DNA from 3 places in the Alkalihalobacillus sp. NPDC127517 genome. Region 3 is predicted to be linked to each of the others. Evidence: riboswitches for the same ligand, from Rfam matches in the RefSeq annotation. Region 3 holds a riboswitch; each other region holds the start of a gene.
What was found. Region 3 has a riboswitch for S-adenosylmethionine ahead of ACQKKO_RS00060 (methionine ABC transporter ATP-binding protein). Riboswitches for the same ligand answer to the same signal wherever they lie in the genome.

Region 1: it holds a riboswitch for S-adenosylmethionine, as region 3 does, so the genes downstream of both, ACQKKO_RS15375 (2,3-diketo-5-methylthiopentyl-1-phosphate enolase) here and ACQKKO_RS00060 (methionine ABC transporter ATP-binding protein) in region 3, are expected to answer to the same signal.
Region 2: it holds a riboswitch for S-adenosylmethionine, as region 3 does, so the genes downstream of both, ACQKKO_RS08560 (LLM class flavin-dependent oxidoreductase) here and ACQKKO_RS00060 (methionine ABC transporter ATP-binding protein) in region 3, are expected to answer to the same signal.

The regions. Positions count from the first base shown of each region.
Region 1 is NZ_JBNNQX010000011.1:16,682-20,803, reverse strand. Features, by position in the region: gene mtnK (S-methyl-5-thioribose kinase) at 1-762, opposite strand, end outside; SAM riboswitch class I at 843-987, opposite strand; SAM riboswitch class I at 1,175-1,283, shown strand; gene ACQKKO_RS15375 (2,3-diketo-5-methylthiopentyl-1-phosphate enolase) at 1,361-2,584, shown strand; gene ACQKKO_RS15370 (2-hydroxy-3-keto-5-methylthiopentenyl-1-phosphate phosphatase) at 2,587-3,270, shown strand; gene ACQKKO_RS15365 (methylthioribulose 1-phosphate dehydratase) at 3,267-3,893, shown strand; gene ACQKKO_RS15360 (AraC family ligand binding domain-containing protein) at 3,905-4,122, shown strand, end outside.
Region 2 is NZ_JBNNQX010000005.1:218,036-222,157, reverse strand. Features, by position in the region: gene ACQKKO_RS08580 (sigma-70 family RNA polymerase sigma factor) at 1-503, shown strand, start outside; gene ACQKKO_RS08575 (sigma-O factor regulator RsoA) at 496-741, shown strand; gene ACQKKO_RS08570 (VOC family protein) at 759-1,187, shown strand; gene ACQKKO_RS08565 (hypothetical protein) at 1,345-1,557, shown strand; SAM riboswitch class I at 1,613-1,718, shown strand; gene ACQKKO_RS08560 (LLM class flavin-dependent oxidoreductase) at 1,780-2,835, shown strand; gene ACQKKO_RS08555 (ATP-grasp domain-containing protein) at 2,837-3,781, shown strand; gene ACQKKO_RS08550 (CopD family protein) at 3,829-4,122, opposite strand, start outside.
Region 3 is NZ_JBNNQX010000001.1:10,126-14,247, reverse strand. Features, by position in the region: gene gcvH (glycine cleavage system protein GcvH) at 1-340, shown strand, start outside; gene ACQKKO_RS00065 (MFS transporter) at 461-1,738, shown strand; SAM riboswitch class I at 1,793-1,909, shown strand; gene ACQKKO_RS00060 (methionine ABC transporter ATP-binding protein) at 1,988-3,013, shown strand; gene ACQKKO_RS00055 (methionine ABC transporter permease) at 3,006-3,674, shown strand; gene ACQKKO_RS00050 (MetQ/NlpA family ABC transporter substrate-binding protein) at 3,698-4,122, shown strand, end outside.

The DNA.
Region 1 (4,122 bases), on a different contig from region 3:
AAACGCAAATTCGGCATCAATCACTTTTGTTTGATGTTCCGTTACAAAGATTGATCCAGTGTGGAAATCTCCATGGATGAGAGACTGTGCCTTTGTTAGAAATTGAAACTTAAGCTTAGCGGTTTCTAGCGCTAATTGTTCGTCCCCCCAAAACTCTTCTTGGACATAAGGAAGCGTCTCGCTAAACACTTCATTTCGATGGCAGTCGTAAAATGGTTCTGTATACACTAAATCTTCTGTGATCTCACAAAGCTCAGGATTAATGAACGCTTTTACCTGTTCTTTCTTATCCTTATGATTAAGCACAAGATCAGACGTTAGAAGTAACGTTTGAACAAGAAATGTGGAAAGATGATCACTTAGCAACGGAAACGTTTGTTTATGTAAGAATGCTTTTCTGAGAATGGTGTAATTTGAGAGATCCTCCATAACAGTACAATTCATAATAGGGTCATAATGATAGACCTCTGGAACAAATTCAGGAACTAATTCTCCTTGTATTTTTAAAATATCATGTTCAATTCGATTACGATCAGGGGATACCTTAAACTCGTCAGAAATTCTGGCAACAGGGCCAGCTTGCTTAATAATAATGGATTGTGAGGTTTGTGGATCAACTAATCGGAAGACATAATTTAAGTTTCCGTCGCCAATTTCCTCGCATGTGATAGCAGAGCCTTCAGGAAATATCGACAACGTTTTGGCATATTCAATCGCTTCGGTCTCTGTCATTGTGAAATATCGTTCAGTAAAGGTTGTCACAGGAATTCCTCCATCTTTATAAAATAAAATCTAAAAAGCCTCTTTCATGAAAGAAAGAGGCTTGAACACTAGGATTCAACCTCTTATCTTTCAGACTCACTTGAGTCTGTTGGATGTAGCACCGTGCCTTAAAACCTTAAAGGTTTTCATTCTCACACATGAGAATGAGTAGGTCGGTTGCCGGGCTTCATAGGGCCAATTCCCTCAGCCAGCTCTCGATAAGAGTTACATATTCAATTATTAGGAGTTATCTTCATTTTCCCAATCAGAGTAATTGGTTTAAATATTACGAGGAAAGAATTCAGTTGTCAATAGATTCTGATAAAATGATTTTTGCTAATTGACAGAATAGATGGACGCTGTCATAATCCTTAGTATATTTATCAACATTATAAACTGAATATTGATTTTACTCTTATGAAGAGCTGGTGGAGGGAAGATCCCGATGATACCCGGCAACCTGTTTTGACTTATGTCCACTCAAGGTGCTAATTCTCACAAGATCACTTGGTAGATAAGAGGACAAGATAAAATGATTGCTACCGTCCTCTTTCTCATTTAAGAGGGCGGTTTTGTTTGTATGGAGAGGAGATTATTTATGAGCTTTATAACCGTTACGTATCGAGTATTTGATCAAAAACATGATTTACATAAAAAAGCAGAGTCCATTGCGCTTGGTTTAACCATTGGTTCATGGACCCATCTACCCGCACTTGAAAAACAGCAGCTGGAGCGTCATAAGGGCGAGGTGGTAGAGGTAGTCGAAGAAGAATCATCTGAACAAACCATAAGCTACTTTAAGAATACCCGCACCATTGGACGGATCAAAATCGCCTACCCGCTAGCGAATTTTTCGAGTGACCTTCCGGCGATCCTAGCAACTGTATTTGGAAAGTTATCGCTTGATGGAGAAATTAAATTAATTGATATGGAATTGCCTCCGGAGCTAGAGCAGTCATTTCCTGGCCCTTCATTTGGCATAGAAGGTATACGAGAACTTGTTAGTGTCTATGATCGCCCCCTCGTAATGAGTATTTTTAAAGGGATGATTGGTAAGGATACACAGGAATTTAGTCAGCAATTAACAGATCAACTTCTAGGTGGGGTTGACTTGGTTAAAGATGACGAGATTTTATTTGATAATTCTTTAACCCCTTTCAGTGAGAGAGTAGAGATAGGGAGCAGGATTATAAACCAAGTGTATGAAGAGACAGGAGAAAGAAAGCTCTATGCTGTGAATCTCACTGGACGAACATTTGAATTAAAAGAAAAGGCAAAACAAGCCGTGGACCAGGGAGCCACAGCTTTATTATTTAATGTGTTTGCTTATGGGTTGGATGTATTGCAGGCATTAGCGGAAGACCCTGAGATCCATGTTCCAATTATGGCGCATCCAGCGGTATCTGGGGCTCTAACTGCCTCACCATTTCACGGCATTTCAAACCGTGTGTTACTCGGTAAGCTGTTACGATTGGCCGGAGCAGATCTTGTGTTATTCCCGTCTCCTTATGGAAGTGTTGCCCTGGATAAAACAGAAACAGATGCCATTGCACATGCACTGACAGAAAAGCGTCAACTGAAAAAGGCATTCCCTGTTCCATCAGCAGGCATCCATCCAGGATTAACGCCTAAACTTATTCATGACTTTGGCCGTGATTGTGTAATTAATGCGGGTGGTGGAATCCACGGACATCCAGGTGGTGCAAGAGACGGAGCAAAAGCATTTAGAGATGCGATTAAAGGTGTAATGGACACATCTTTAACAGATGCGGCAAAGGAGTCACCAGAACTGAAGGCAGCACTTGATTTGTGGGGGAATTAGAAATGAAAGAGAGATTTGAAAAAACACCGATTATTTTTTGTGATTTTGACGGGACGATTACAACAAAAGATAACATCATCGCCATCATGCAGCATGTGAACCCGCCTGGCTGGGAAGCAATTAAAGATGACATTTTAGCTGAGCGAGTCTCGATTCGGTCAGGGGTTGGCCAGTTATTTCAATTAATCCCCTCAAGCTATAAGGAAGAGATCATTGATTTTGTGTTAAACAAAGCTGAAATTCGTGACGGGTTTCCAGCATTTCTTCAATACGTACGAGAAAATCACATTCCGTTAAAGGTTGTAAGTGGAGGAATTGATTTTTTTGTAGAGCCTATCCTTAAGCCTTATGGAATAACGCACAGCTTATACTGCAACGGAAGTCGTTTTGATCAACCAACCATTCACATTACGTGGCCACATCGTTGTGACTCGCTTTGTTCAAATGATTGTGGCTGCTGTAAACCAACGATTTTAAGACATTACCCAAGTGAAACCTACTACAAGATTGTGATTGGGGATTCAATTACTGATTTGCAGGCAGCAAAAGAAGCGGATGAAGTCTTTGCTTGCGGATCCTTTCTATTAGATAAGTGTCGCGAACTGTCTCTTAACCATTCAGCGTTTACAAGCTTTCACGAAATCATTCATCAATTTGAAGAGAGACGAGAGGAGGTTACAAAGTGAAGGGTACACAGCTTTCCTACGCAGCTCATTGGGAAGAACTAGCGGATATTAAGGATGAACTGGCTGCACGGGATTGGTTTCCAGGAACGAGTGGAAATCTTTCAGTGAAAGTGTCCCATTTTCCCCTGCAGTTTCTTGTAACAGCTAGTGGCAGAGACAAGCGAAAGCGAACAGGTGAGGATTTTTTGCTAGTTGATAAGACTAGTCAGCCTGTAGAAAATACACCATTAAAACCTTCGGCGGAAACCATTCTCCATCAACGTATCTATGAAAAAACAGATGCAGGATGTTCGCTCCACGTGCATACGATTGCCAATAATGTGATATCAGAGCTGTATGCAGATGAGGGAGAGATCACATTTGGGCAACAAGAACTGATCAAAGCTTTTAACCTCTGGGAAGAAGATGCAACGATAACGATTCCAATCGTACCAAATCATGCGGATCTTCCATTACTTGCAGAAGCTGTTGCAAATGAAATTAGGCCAGGAGTGGTTGGTGTTCTTATACGAAACCACGGCATTACAGTATGGGGTAAAAATGGATTTGAAGCCAAGAAGCATCTTGAAGCTTTTGAGTTTTTGTTTGAGTACCATTTAAGATTAAAACAAGTAATCAAATAGGAGGAAAAAACATGGCTATCATTCACATTCGTCAAACAGGGCAAACGATCAAAGAGGATTCTGAGGTACGCGCATTTTTGGAAAGCCAGGAAGTATTGTATGAATATTGGGATCCAGCAAAACTTCCAGAACGATTACAAAATGAATGTCACCTAACAGATAAAGATAAGGAAGAAGTACTCTCCATATTTGATGAAGACATTCGTTCTCTTGCAGAACGTCGCGGGTA
Region 2 (4,122 bases), on a different contig from region 3:
ATATGGAGCTGTTAATAGAAAGTATTGTAGAACCAACAGTTAAAAATAGGGAGGCTGTGAATGAATATTTTCGTAGTTTTTATATGGAGCTTCGACTAGTGAAATATCTTTCGCAACTGATCCACTTTTATTCTATTGATGTAAGCAAACGCTACAGGCGTCATTTCGCACGCCATTCCTATGTGATGGACCAACCACTCTCAGACGATCACTCACTCTATCTTCATGATGTCTTAGAATCGAAGGGTCCAAGCGTAGAGAGTCTTGTCACAGATGGAGGGCAGCATTTGGAGGAAATGATTGAGAATCCGGCACTATACAAACAGTTTCTCAAGCTCTCTGAGAAGCAAAAGCAGGTGCTGAACCTCTATTTTCTAGATGGACTCAGTCATAAGGCCATTGCCAAAAGGCTTGGAAGTACACCACAGAATGTTTCTCAAATTGCGACAAGAGCTCTTTCAAAATTAAGAACAGCTATAGATCAGGAGGACAAGCATGATTGATACGAAAAGACAAAAAGATCTCATTGAGAAGATGGAGCCGAAGATCAAGAAAAGCATTCGTCACATCCCTTGGCAGTACCGAGAAGACGTTGAACAAGAAATTAAGATGAAGGTTATGGAATCGATTGATAAGGTAAACACTTATGACGTTCCAGGTTTTTTTGAATACACAGCAAAAGAGAACGATACAAAAGCAGGAACTAGCAAAAAGAAGGCGAATTATAAGGGAACAAAATGATGAGAGTAGGGTAACGGATGAATATTAAGGCAAGACAAATCTTTGTGAATCTTCCAGTCAAGAATCTACAAAAATCAAAGTCCTTTTTTACAGAGGTTGGCTTTACGTTTAATCAACAATTCGAAGACGAAAGTGCAACATGCATGGTCGTTAACGAAACCATTTATGTGATGCTTCTTGAAGAAGACCGCTACACATCGTTCACCAAAAAAGAAATCCCAAACACAAGCACTCACTCCGAAGCGATTGTCGCGCTCTCCCTTGATAGCCGAGAAGAAGTGGACGAGGTTGTAAATCGAGCACTCGCTGCAGGAGCAGGAGCTTATAATGAACCACAGGATCACGGATTCATGTATGGATGGAGCTTCGCAGACATCGATGGCCACCTTTGGGAGTTCTTTCATATGGACATGGCAGCAGCAGAAGAAGCCCATGCCAAGCAGTAAGTATCTTCGGATGCTTGCTGTTTTTTTGGGGGGGAGGTGGATTGGAACGTTAGAGAGCAGAATGGAGCATTACACACCCTCATCCTTTTCAAACACATCAATTCTTGATACACTGAATATAATCTATTTTCTGAATCATGAGGTGGTGGGCGGCTTTATGAAGTGGTTTATCCTAGGGATAGTATTCTATTTTTTAGCTCAAGGAATCTTAAGATGGCTCGGCGTCCCCTTTAGTCCAGGTGATCTATTGCAGAACATGATCGGAGAGCCAACTCCCATCAAATCAGCATTAGTCATTGTTCTAGGAATACTTATCATTTATTTAATTTTTCGCTCAGTTCGTCATAAAACGCGAGAGAATGCATCTTGAAACTCTATGTTTGAGTAAATCTGATTAATCTGATAAAATTAATAGACAATCATATATCTTATCAAGAGAGGCAGAGGGACTGGCCCTATGAAGCCCGGCAACCGACACAGATGTACAGGTGCCAAATCCAGCAGAATGATGATCATTCTGATAGATAAGGAGTACGCACACGTCTTCTTATCGAAGAGGTGTTTTTTTTATTATAGAGTGGGGGCGTATCAAATGAAATATGGGTTTTGGCTACCGATTTTTGGAGGGTGGTTACGCAATGTTCAAGATGAACAGATGCCGGCAACCTTTGATTATGCAAAAAAAGTGATTCAAGCAGCGGAGGATTGGGGATACGATACAACTCTCCTTGCTGAACTTTACTTAAATGATATAAAGGGTCCAGGTGAAGATGTGCTCGAGGCATGGACTACAGCTGCGGCGCTTGCTGCGGTTACCTCAAAAATAGAGTTAATGACGGCGATTCGTCCGGGGTTCCATAATCCAGCGACTACGGCAAAGATGGCGGCGAATATTGATCAGATTAGTAACGGTCGGTTTACGTTAAATGTTGTGTCTGCCTGGTGGGCTGAGGAAGCGCGACAATATGGTGGAGTATTCACAGAGCACGATGAGCGCTATGCACGAACCGAGGAGTTCATTGATGTGTTAAAAGGACTGTGGACAGAAGACTCCTTCACTTATGATGGAACTTACTATCAGTTAAAGGATACGAAGCTTTCACCAAAACCTGTTCAGCGTCCAAATCCGATTCTTTATGCTGGTGGTGAGAGTGAGCAGGGCAAAACAACAATCGCTGAAAAATGTGACGCCTACGTGATGCACGGTGGTACAGTAGAAGAGATCCGCGCGAAGATTGCTGATATGAAGGAACGTCGGAAGAAAACGGGGCACACACCATTTTCACGTTTTGGAATGGCGGCTTACGTCATTTGTCGTGATACTGAAGAAGAAGCCCAGGCTGAGCTTGCCCGCATTACGGATGTGAAGGAATCTGATGCCTATGCGGGATACGATGATTTTACAAGCAAATCGCAGCTGGAACAGCAAATTAAACTGCAAGACTACTCTGTATCCAACCGCGGGTTACGACCTGAATTGATTGGCACACCAGAGATGATTGCCAAACGAATTTTGGAGTATGAAGAGGTTGGGCTTGATCTAGTGCTCTTACAATGCTCGCCGCAATATGAAGAAATGGAACGCTTCGCTCGCGATGTGATGCCCGTTGTTGAACAACTAAGAAAGCAAACAAAGGAGACAATCTAAGATGAAGAAGATCTATGTCATACATGAAAATCAGGAGTGGACCGTCCACTTATTTAACAGATTAGAAGAGTTAGGCTTACCATATGAGGATTGGCATTTAGGCAGTGGAGCTATTAATCTAAACGATGCTCCTCCTGAAGGTATATTTTATTCGCGTATGAGTGCTTCTTCTCACACGCGAGGTCACCGTTATGCGCCTGAGCTTGCAGCAGCAGTGCTGGCTTGGCTCGAACGTTACGGTCGTACGGTAATTAATAATAGCCGGGCATTGCAGCTTGAGGTGAGTAAGGTGGTTCAATATATGGAGCTTGAAAAATTCGGCGTACGCACACCAAAAACAGTGGCTGCGGTTGGCAAAGACCAAATTCTACAGGCTGCGGATACATTTGATGGACAAGCTTTTATTACGAAGCATAATCGTGCCGGAAAAGGGCTTGGTGTCCAATTATTCCAGGACAAACGAGCACTCCAAACGTATCTTGAGAGTGATGCCTTTGAAGAGCCAGTTGACGGGATTACTTTGCTGCAGCAATATATTCAGGCTCCTGAGCCATACATTACACGTTGTGAATTTGTAGGAGGAGAATTTGTTTATGCGGTGCGAGTTGATACATCTGAAGGCTTTGAGCTATGCCCGGCAGATGCTTGCTCGATTGAAGACTTATTCTGCCCAGCTGGGGAAGAGCCAAATGCGAAGTTCCAAATTGATCATAGCTTTAACGAACCAGTCCTCAGTCAATATGCTGACGTGTTAAAAGCAAATGGCGTGCAAATTGCGGGAATTGAATGCATTCGTGATCAAGAAGGAAATCTGTATACGTATGACATTAATACAAACACAAACTACAACTCAGAAGCCGAGGAGAAAGCTGGTGTATTCGGTATGCTTGAGGTAGCGAAATATCTTGGTAGTCGTTTAAAAGAAGAGCAGGAAGCTCTCGTTTAACAAAAAAACGTTCTGTATCCACTATGGGTGCAGAACGTTTTTGTGTATTAATGATGAAACCCTCCACTCATTGAATCAAGCTCAAATGAGTCGAGTACCTCGCCACTTTCATTAAGGATTTCCACCGTATGTGTTTCATACCAGCTCTCATCGCTGTCTGTGATTAAGACGAAGGTTTGATTTTCAATCGGTGTGGTGACCGTTTCTCCGGTATAGATGATCCGTGCTTCCGTTGCTTCTGGATTAGGTGTATAGCCAAAGGTTACATAGGCGAACCTGAAGTCTGGGTTGTGCCAAGTCCCTGTTTCAAAACGTTGAGTTTGCGTACCATTGGTGCTGGC
Region 3 (4,122 bases):
GGTTAAAACAGAAGGAGATAAAGTTCGTATTGGAATTACAGACTTTGCTCAATCAGAGCTTGGGGATATCGTATTCGTTGAGCTTCCAGAGATTGGCGACGAAATCGAAGCGGACGAGCCATTTGGTAGTGTTGAATCAGTGAAAACAGTATCTGAATTATACGCACCAATCAGCGGTAAAGTTGTTGAGATTAATGAGAACTTAGATGACTCTCCAGAATTTGTGAATGAGTCACCTTACGAAAAAGCATGGATGATTGTTGTTGAACCTAAGGATGCAGGTGAAGTAGACAAGCTAATGTCTGCTGATGAGTACAACACAATGATTAGCGAAGACTAAATACGTACGGAAACCCTTCAATTTTTGGAGGGTTTTTTTGTGCGTTATCTCTTCTCTTTCTATAGAAGTTCGTATATGATTACTTAGGGAACCGAAATAGAAAGATATAGGAGAGGGCAAATGGCTCAATTTACAAAGGATTGGTCAACAAAAATTAAAGGATACAATCTGAACATTCGTCTATTTCTCTTGGCTTCTTTTATGCTGAATGTAGGAATGGGCATTTTTATGGTCATTTATAATTATTATATAAGAGAACTTGGCTATGCTGATGATGTAAACGGCCGAGTAATCGCCATGCAGGCAACGGCTACAGCAATTGCGTTACTTCCAGTAGGCTTGCTAAGCGATCGACTTGGGCGTAAGCGTCTCATTCTCATTGGTTCAATCATGGTCGCGGCAAGCTTGGTCTTGCGGAGTGTTGGTATCGCAGAAGATCTTTTAATTCTTGGAGCCTTCATCACAGGTTTTTTTATGGCATTTGTACAGGTAACAGCCATTCCACTCCTTGCAGAGAACTCGAAGGAATCTGAACGCGTCCATTTATTTAGCTTAAATGCGGCGATGATGATGGCTGCCAATGTTATAGGGAACTTATTTGGTGGAATATTAACCGACTCCCTACATACGTGGTTCGACATCTCCATGCTCGAGAGTGTCAGAATTACACTTTTAATTGGTGTGACCATTGTTTGTGTAGGGTTGATACCACTTATAAAAATAAAAGAAAAACGAAAGATAGCGTCGTTCCAAGCAGGACGATTGTCTGGATTCAAGCAGTTAGCTGAGAAAAAAGAATCCTTAAAATTAATTGTTTTATTTGCGTTGGCCAGCTTGTTAATCGGCTTTGGCTCAGGGCTGGTTATCCCATATTTAAATCTTTATTTCACGGATCGCTTTGATGTAAGTTATTCACTTGTAGGGATCATCCTGGCGCTCGGACAGGGGATGACAGCGGTCGCTATGATGATTGGACCGAGTGTGGTAAAACGATTTGGCGAGGTTAAAGCCGTTGTGCTACTTCAAATTGGATCACTACCATTTCTTTTGTTAAGCGCCTATACAGAAATTCTCTGGCTCGCCGTCATTGGATTTTTGTTCAGGCAGGCCTTAATGAATGCTGGAAACCCAATTCACTCAGCACTTATGATGCGATTGGTTGACCCCTCTATGCGTGGTCTCGCCAACTCATTAGGGCAAATGGTCTTTCAATTAGGTTGGGCAATCATGGGACCGGTGTCTATGGGCATTGTGTTAATGTATGGTTCGTATACAGGCTATGCCATTGTTTTTACAATTACCGCATGTCTCTATTTAATTGGTTCTGTTTACTTCTATTTTGTATTTGGCCGGAAGCAGAAAGATATTCCAGCCCCTCTAGTCGTTGAAAAAAGTTGACCAGTTTATGATTGCATGCTATGATTTTCCCAACTTAGTACAAAATTAAATAAACTCTTATCAAGAGTGGCGGAGGGACTGGCCCTACGATGCCCGGCAACCACGGAATCTCACAGATTCTGCAGGTGCTAATTCCAGCAAAGTAACGAATGTTGCTTTGACAGATGAGAGAGGGATATATGAAAACCTTCTGCTTATCTGCATGAGGTTTTTTTGTTTTAGTACGAATAGAAAGTGAGGATTACGCTTGTGATAACACTTAAAGGATTAAAGAAAGTTTTTGAATTAAAAAGTGGAGCCGTTACTGCAGTAGATGGTGTTGACTTAACAATCGAAAAAGGCGGTATCTTTGGCATCATCGGTTATAGTGGTGCAGGAAAGAGTACACTCATTCGTATGTTGAACATGTTAGAGCGCCCGACTAGTGGCGAAGTAAACATAGATGGAGAAGACATATCCAATTTATCAAAAAAAGAGCTCCGGAGATCCCGTCAAGAAATGGGAATGATCTTTCAACACTTCAACCTACTATGGTCTCGTACGGTATACGATAACATCGCCTTTCCTCTCGAAATCGCAGGGGTTAAAGGTGAAGAAAAAGATCAACGAGTTAAGGAACTAATTAAGCTTGTTGGGCTGGATGGAAGAGATGCAAGTTATCCTTCTCAGCTAAGTGGAGGACAAAAACAGCGTGTGGGAATTGCAAGAGCTCTTGCAAACAATCCGAAGGTGCTCCTATGTGATGAAGCCACTTCAGCCCTGGATCCAAAAACGACTGAATCCATCTTAGATTTGTTAGTGGATATCAATCAGAAGCTTAAGCTAACGATTGTATTGATTACACACGAAATGCATGTTATCCGTAAGATTTGTTCCGAGGTAGCTGTAATGGAGAATGGACAAATCGTTGAAAAAGGCCCTGTACTTGATGTGTTCCGACACCCTAAGGAAGAAATGACAAAAGAGTTCCTTAAACAAATTACAGAGCACGATGATACAGAAGAAACCATCCAAGAGCTTTTAGACGATGCAGGATCTGGAGACATTGTTCAGTTAACGTTCTCAGGAACGAGCGCAGAACGACCATTAATCTCAGAACTCATTCGTACATTTACAATTGATGTATCCATTCTTCACGGTAAGATTACAAAGGTTCAAGGTGGATCGTATGGAACCTTGTTTATCCAGATTACCGGTGATGATGCAGAAAAGAAAAAAGCATTAGATTATATTATGACCAAAGAGGTTGAAGCGGAGGTGTTACGCCGTGACTGAAGCATTATTTCCAAATGTTCGTTGGGATCGTATCTGGGATGCAACCCTTGAAACCATCTATATGACAGGAATTTCTTTAATCGCTACATTTATTCTTGGTATTCTGCTCGGATTACTGTTATATTTAACTGGTAAGGGTAACTTATGGGCCAATAAGCCGATTAATACGGTGATTGGTGCTTATGTAAATATCACACGATCGATACCATTTGTCATTCTTTTGATTTTAATTATTCCATTTACTAAGTTATTGGTTGGGACAATTCTTGGACCAACTGCTGCCTTGCCTGCACTGATTATTGGGGCGGCGCCATTTTATGCACGTATGGTTGAAATTGCTTTAAGAGAAATTGACCGTGGTGTGATTGAAGCGGCCCAATCGATGGGAGCAACATCTTCAACCATCATCTTTAAAGTATTACTACCAGAATCTACACCTGCACTTATCTCAGGTATTACAGTTACAACAATTGCAATGATCGGATACACGGCCATGGCTGGAATTGTTGGTGGTGGAGGACTCGGAACACTTGCTTACCAGGAAGGGTTCCAACGAAATAATAGTGATGTAACATTGGTGGCTACAGTTGTCATTCTACTAATCGTATTTGTTGTACAGTGGATCGGCGACCTTCTCACATATAAAACAGATAAACGCTAAAAAATCAGATGGGGGATGGAAACATGAAAAAAATCTTAGGTACGCTTGGAACAGCAAGTCTTGTATTAGCTCTAGCGGCATGCGGAACTTCTGGGGACGATGAAAGTAACAATGAAGGTAGCACAGGAGGAGACACTCCAGCAGAAGAGGAAACGTCAACTATTAAAATCAGTGCTTCTAATACACCTCATGCAGAGATTTTAGAAGAAGCAGCTAGTACTTTAGAAGAAGAAGGAATTGAGCTTGATGTAATCATTGCTCAGGATTACAACATTCCAAATATTGCCTTAGACGATGAAGAAGTAGATGCAAACTTCTTCCAACATCAGCCTTACCTTGATCAGCAAACAGAAGAATTTGGTTATGATTTTGCTGTAGCTGGTGCTATTCACATTGAGCCGTATGCACTGTATTCATCCGAATATGATAGTGCTGATGATATTCCTGA